DNA from 2 places in the Dactylosporangium sp. CA-139114 genome. Region 2 is predicted to be linked to the other one. Evidence: riboswitches for the same ligand, from Rfam matches in the RefSeq annotation. Region 2 holds a riboswitch; the other holds the start of a gene.

Region 1 (3,401 bases), 1.0 Mb from region 2:
TCGCCTTCGCGAGGCCGTCGGGGCCCATCAGCCGCAGGTACGCCCACGGGATCGGCAGGATGCCGGCCGAGCCGAACGGCGCCGCCGAGACCGGGCCGACCGGCGCGTCCGCGGCGAGGAACGGGTGCGAGGGCAGGAAGCGCGCGAGGTGGGCGCGGACCGCGACCGGCCCGACGCCGGGGCCGCCGCCGCCGTGCGGGATGCAGAACGTCTTGTGCAGGTTGAGGTGCGACACGTCGGCGCCGAACTGCCCGGGCTTGGCGAAGCCGAGCAGCGCGTTGAGGTTGGCCCCGTCGACGTAGACCTGGCCGCCGGCGTCGTGCACCTTCCCGCACAGCTCGGCGATGCCGGTCTCGTACACGCCGTGCGTCGACGGATACGTGACCATGATGGCCGCGAGCCGGTCGCGGTGCTGCTCGATCTTGCGGTCGAGGTCGGCGAGGTCGACGTTGCCGAGCTCGTCGCAGGCGACCACGGCGACCCGCATCCCGGCCATGACGGCGCTGGCCGCGTTGGTGCCGTGCGCGCTGGACGGGATCAGGCACAGGTCGCGCTCGGTGTCGCCGCGGTCGTGGTGGTACGCCCGGATCGCCAGCAGCCCCGCGAGCTCGCCCTGCGATCCGGCGTTGGGCTGCAGGCTCACGGCGTCGTAGCCGGTGACCTCGGCGAGCCAGCGCTCGAGATCGGCGATGAGGCGGCGGTACCCCTGGGTCTGCGCGTCGGGCGCGAACGGGTGGACGTTCGCGAACTCGGGCCAGGTGATCGGCTCCATCTCGGTGGTCGCGTTGAGCTTCATGGTGCAGGAGCCCAGCGGGATCATGCCGCGGTCGAGCGCGTAGTCCTTGTCGGAGAGCCGGCGCAGGTACCGCAGCATCGCCGTCTCGGAGCGGTGGCTGCTGAACACCGGGTGCGTGAGGTAGTCCGACGCGCGGCGCAGCGGCGCCGGGACCGTGTCGGCCGTGTCGAGCGCGGTGACGTCGGCGTGGGCGAGGCCGAAGGCGGCGAGCACGTCGCGCAGGTGCCCGAACGTCGTGGTCTCGTCGCAGGCGATGCCGACCCGGTCGGCGTCGACGAGGCGCAGGTTGATCCCGCGCGCCGCGGCGGCCTCGACGATCTCGCCGGCCCGCCCCGGTACGACCGCCGTCACCGTGTCGAAGAAGGCCCGGTGCTCGACGGTCACCCCGCCCGAGCTGAGCCCGGCGGCGAGGCGCACGGCCATGTCGTGGGTCCGCGCGGCGATCTCGCGCAGCCCGTCGGGGCCGTGGTAGACGGCGTACATGCTCGCGACGACGGCGAGCAGCACCTGCGCGGTGCAGATGTTGCTCGTCGCCTTCTCGCGGCGGATGTGCTGCTCGCGGGTCTGCAGCGCGAGGCGGTAGGCGGGGGCGCCGCCGGCGTCCTTGGACACGCCGACGAGCCGGCCGGGCAGGGTGCGCTCGAGGCCCTGGCGGACCGCGATGTACCCGGCGTGCGGGCCGCCGAAGCCCATCGGCACGCCGAAGCGCTGGGCGCTGCCGACGGCGACGTCGGCCCCGATCGCGCCGGGCTCACGCAGCACGCAGAGGGCGAGCAGGTCGGCGGCGACGGTGGCGATCGCGCCCCGCTCGTGGGCGAGGGCGATGAGGGCCTCGTGGTCGCGCACGGCCCCGGAGGCGCCCGGGTACTGCAGGTGCAGCCCGAAGAACGCCTCGGGAAGCTCCTCGACGGCGAGGTCGAGCACGCGCACCTCGATGCCGAGCGGTTCGGCGCGGGTCCGGATGACGGCGAGGGTCTGCGGGAGCACGTCGGCGTCGACGACGTACACCTCGGACTTCACCTTCGACGAGCGCCGCGCGAGGGTCATCGCCTCCGCGGCCGCGGTCGCCTCGTCCAGCAGCGACGCCCCGGAGACCGGCAGCCCGGTGAGGTCGGCGACGACGGTCTGGAAGTTCAGCAGCGCCTCGAGCCGGCCCTGGGAGATCTCCGGCTGGTACGGCGTGTACGCCGTGTACCACGACGGGTCCTCGAGCACGTTGCGCAGGATCACCGGCGGGGTGTGGGTGCCGTGGTATCCGAGGCCGATCATCGACACCAGGGTCCGGTTCGCCGCGGCGAGGGCGCGCAGCTCGGCCAGCACCTCGGCCTCGGACGCGGCGAGCGGCAGGTCCAGCGGCTTGTGCCAGCGGATCGAGCCGGGGATGGCGGCGGTCATGAGGTCCTCGACCGTGGAGTATCCGACGGTCTTGAGCATCCGGGCCTGCTCGTCGGCGCTCGGGCCGATGTGCCGCGCGGCAAAACTGGTCATGGGCCACACTCTCTGGGCGGATCGCGGGACAGGGGGCGAACGTGCGCTCCTCCCCCTCTGTCGCAGACTCCAGAGGTGCCAACCCGCCGCGGTCCTTTTGCCTGAGAGGTTCCGGGGAGGATTTGCCCCTTCGGCGCCGCTGCTCGTGCTGCACAGCGGTCTCTCCCGCGCGGGTATTGCCGGCACGACTACCCTACCAACAGTGCAGGACTTGACCATCGTGGCGAAGCACACGATCTACTCCGCGGTGGTCGGCTCCCGCGCCTACGGGCTCGACGGCCCGGACTCCGACACCGACCGGCGGGGCGTGTTCCAGACGCCGAGCGACGCCTTCTGGTCGCTGGACAAGCCGCCCAGCCACGTCGAGGGGCCGCTGCCGGAGCAGTTCTCGTGGGAGGTCGAGCGGGCCTGCACCCTGGCCCTGGCGGCGAACCCGACGGTGTGGGAGTGCCTGTGGTCGCCGCTGGTCGAGCACGTCACCGACGCCGGCCGCGCGCTGCTGGCGCTGCGCCCCGCGTTCCTGTCCCGCCGCGCCGCCCGCAGCTACGGCGACTACGCCCGCGACCAGCTCAACACGCTCACCTCGGTGCGCGCCCGCACCGGCGAGGTCCGCTGGAAGCAGGCGATGCACATGGCCCGCCTGCTGCGCGCCGGCGCCCACGTCCTGCGCACCGGCGAGGTCCTGGTGGACGTCGCCCCCTGGCGCGACGAGCTCCTGGCGATCCGCCGCGGCGAGCTGGGTTGGGAGGACTTCCAGTCCCTGGCGGCGTCGCTGGCGGCCGGCCTGGCCGCCGCCGAGTCGGCGTCGACGCTGCCGCAGGAGCCGGACCGGGAGGCGGTCGAGCGTTTCCTGTTCGCACTGCGAACGGCCGCGCTCGCGCGGCCCGGGCCGGTGCGGGCCGCTCAGCCCCCGGCGCCGGACGGCATCCCGGACTGGGCCGGCGCGGTGGCCGACGAGCACCCGTATCCCCTCGCCTTCGCCACGGTCAGCGGCGCCCACCTCTACGGCTTCGCATCCGTCGACTCGGACCTGGACCTGCGCGCCTGCCACCTCCTGCCGCTGGACGAGGTCGTGGGCCTGGACACCGGCCCGGACACGGTGGAGATGGGCGGCGAG
Region 2 (3,401 bases):
ACCTCGACCGTCGCGTCCGGCACTCCCGCCGCGGCCAGCTCGGCGTCGAGCCGGTGCAGCCGCGTGCGCAGGGTGTCCAGCACGGCGTCGCGCTCGCCGATGTCGAGCTTGGCGAGGGTCGCGACGACCAGCAGGCCGCGCCCGTCGGTGGCCAGGTAGGCGGGGGCCTTCGCGGCCGGCACCGAGAACGGCGTGTCCACCGCGGTGACGCCGGCCGACCGGGCCAGGTCGGCGGCCGCGGCGCCGACGGCGGTGCGCACGGCGGGGGCCTGCGGGTCGACGTGGCCGACGAGGCCGACGACGGTGCCGCTGGAGTCGTTGCCGGTCGCGATGGCGTCCAGCCCGTCGATCGCCTCGACGTGCCTGGGGTTGCTCGCGTCCGCGATCGCGCTGAAGACCGGCCCGAACGTGAGCCCGCCGAGCACGACCACCACCAGCCAGACCCCGATCACCGACCAGCGGTGCCGGAAGCAGAACCGACCGATCCTCGCCATCGCGCCGAACGCCATGCCGCACAGCTTCGCATCAGCACTCGATCACGGTGACGGCAAGGCCTCCCCGGGCGGTCTCCTTGTACTTCACCGACATGTCCCGCCCGGTCTCGCGCATGGTGCGCACGACCTTGTCGAGGGTGACGTGGTGCGCGCCGTCGCCGTTGAGCGCGAGCCGGGCCGCGTTGACCGCCTTGACGCTCGCGATCGCGTTGCGCTCGATGCACGGGATCTGCACCAGCCCGCCGACCGGGTCGCAGGTCAGGCCGAGGTTGTGCTCGAGGCCGATCTCGGCGGCGTTCTCGACCTGGCCGGGCGTGCCCCCGAGGGCCTCGCAGAGCCCGGCGGCGGCCATCGCGCAGGCGGAGCCGACCTCGCCCTGGCACCCGACCTCGGCCCCGGAGATGGATGCGTTGCCCTTGATGATGATCCCGACGGCCGCGGCGGCGAGCAGGAACCGGACCACGCCGTCGTCGTCCGCGCCCGGCACGAACTTCGTGTAGTAGTGCAGCACCGCCGGGATGATGCCGGCCGCGCCGTTCGTCGGGGCGGTGACGACCCGGCCGCCGGACGCGTTCTCCTCGTTGACCGCCAGAGCGTAGAGGTTCAGCCAGTCCATGACGTGCAGCGGGTCCGACATGTCGGACTTCTCGCTCAGGTCGGCGAACAGCCGCGGCGCCCGCCGGCGCACCTTCAGCCCGCCCGGCAGCACCCCCTCGGGCCGGGTGCAGCCGTTGTGCACGCACTCCCGCATGACCGACCAGATGTGCAGCAGCTCGGCCCGGATCTCCGGCTCCGAGCGCCAGGCCAGCTCGTTGGCCAGCATCACGTCGGAGATCGAGCGGCCCTCGCAGTGCGCGAGCAGCTCGGCGCCGGTGGTGAACGGGAACTTGACCGGCACCTCGGCCTCGGCGACCGCGCCGTCCGGGCCGACCACGAAGCCGCCGCCGACGGAGAAGTAGGTGCGGGTGAGCAGCTCCTCGCCGGCCTCGGTCCAGGCCGTGAAGCGCATGCCGTTCGGGTGCTCGGGAAGGCTGCGGCGGCGGTGCAGCACCAGGTCGGCGTCGGCGCTGAAGGGGATGTCGTGCTCGCCCAGCAGCGCGATCCGCCCGTCGAGCGCCACCTCGGTCCCGGTGTCCACGGTCGCCGGGTCCTCGCCCCGCAGGCCCAGCACGACCGCCCGGGCCGAGCCGTGGCCGTGCCCGGTCGCGCCGAGGGAGCCGAAGAGCTCCGCCTTGACGCGGCCGGTGCGCGGCAGGTGCCCGGCCTCGGCCAGGCCGGTGACGAAGCGGCGGGCGGCGCGCATCGGCCCGACCGTGTGCGAGGAGGACGGGCCGATGCCGATGGAGTAGAGGTCGAACGCGCTGAGCGTCACGGAGGCTCCCTGGTCGAGGACTCGGGTGGGCCTCCCCGCTCTGTCATCGAATGCCTGAGAGCTTCACCGGCACGGCCGCCCGTAGGGTGGCCGGCGGTTTGCACCGTGGGCGCGGGACGCGGCGTCCCGGCTTTCCAGAGTCGCCTTCCCGCGGCGGTACGTGGGCCTGAGAGATTCCGGGGAGGAGTTGCTCCTTCGGCGTCCCGATTCCCTGGGACTCTCCCGTCGCGGGTCGAGCAGCGCGGTATGCGGTTGTCGGGCCGACCGTACTACGGGGCCCAGGGCGCGGCAACGGCCCACGTGATGTCGGCAACCAGGCTGCCGGCGCTGTCCTGGGCCGCGGTGCCGCCGGGCGTGGCCAGCCACAGCTCCGCGTTGATGTGGCGCAGGTAGGAGCCCGGGAAGTTCCAGGACGCCAGCCGCACCCCGCCGGGGGCCGTCTTCGCGCACCAGGTCGCGTCCGCGCGGGTCAGGGCCGTGCCGTCGTCGGCACTGATCTTCACCCGGCCGTTCTGGTGGCGCAGGTAGTAGCCCGGGTAGTTGCTCGCCTGGAGGGAGTAGCACCCGCCCGCGAGGCCGGGCACCACGCGCCAGGTGGCGTCCTGCCGCAGGAGCTGGTCACTGCCCGACGACACCGTCTCGGTGTAGCCGAGGCCGTTCATGTGCCGGGCGTACCGCGTGGTGCAGCACGCCGTCGTGGCCCGCAGCGAGATGGAGGAGCCGGCCGGCAGCGTGGTCGCGGCCCCGTCGTCGCCGGCCGAGCCGGGCACCGCGGCCAGGGCCGAGGCCCAGCGCGCGGCCATCCTGTCGTAGCCCGCCCGGGTCGGGTGCACCCCGTCGGCGAGGTCGCCGGGGCCGAGCGCGGCGTGCATGTCGACGAAGTGGACCTTGGCGCCCTTGCCGGCCACGATGCCGGGGATGGTGGCGTTGAACGCGTTCGCGGCCGCCTCCCGCCCGGCGTCGGCCAGCGGGATGATCGAGGCGACGAAGACGTCGGCGCCGGGCGCGGCCGTGCGCACGTGGTCGATGAGCGCGGACAGGCGCGCGGGCGCGTTGCCGAGGTCGTAGTTCTGCACCACGTCGTTGGTGCCCAGGTGGATGAGCACGCTGCGGGGCGCGGTGGACTGTGTTCATTTCATTGTTGTAAATATTTTGATTTGTTGGGCTGGTACAGTCGGCCTTGGAACTCCGCGTTCCGCGCCCCCGGGACACGTCGCAGAACGGGCGCGGGACCCCGCAGCAGTCGCGGGGAGGAGGTGGCGACAGCACTGCTCGCTGCCGTTCTTGCTTCTGGGAGTACCACATGGAAATCGGTCTCGGCCTGCCCGTCAGCGACCCCGCGCGCCTGCCCGAGTGGGCCCGCCGCGCCGAGGCGGCCGGCTTCGCCACCGTCGCCCTGCTGGACCGCCTCGCCTACGACAACCCCGAGCCGCTCGTCGCGCTGGCCACCCTCGCCGGCGCCACCACCCGCATCCGGCTGCAGACCGAGGTGCTGCTCGCCCCGCTGCGCGCCACCGCGCTGCTGGCCAAGCAGG

What was found. A riboswitch is a leader RNA that binds a small molecule or an ion and turns the genes downstream of it on or off. The one in region 2 is predicted to bind glycine.
Region 1: another riboswitch for glycine. It lies ahead of gcvP (aminomethyl-transferring glycine dehydrogenase); the one in region 2 lies ahead of ACQP2P_RS12820 (L-serine ammonia-lyase).

Annotation. Positions count from the first base shown of each region.
Region 1 is NZ_CP192080.1:3,851,289-3,854,689, reverse strand. Features, by position in the region: gene gcvP (aminomethyl-transferring glycine dehydrogenase) at 1-2,284, opposite strand, end outside; glycine riboswitch at 2,364-2,462, opposite strand; partial or broken gene ACQP2P_RS17505 (nucleotidyltransferase domain-containing protein) at 2,496-3,161, shown strand; gene ACQP2P_RS17500 (nucleotidyltransferase domain-containing protein) at 3,210-3,401, shown strand, end outside.
Region 2 is NZ_CP192080.1:2,828,201-2,831,601, reverse strand. Features, by position in the region: gene ACQP2P_RS12825 (MMPL family transporter) at 1-509, opposite strand, end outside; gene ACQP2P_RS12820 (L-serine ammonia-lyase) at 526-1,866, opposite strand; glycine riboswitch at 1,905-2,006, opposite strand; glycine riboswitch at 2,011-2,101, opposite strand; gene ACQP2P_RS12815 (AbfB domain-containing protein) at 2,136-2,972, opposite strand; gene ACQP2P_RS12810 (LLM class flavin-dependent oxidoreductase) at 3,170-3,401, shown strand, end outside.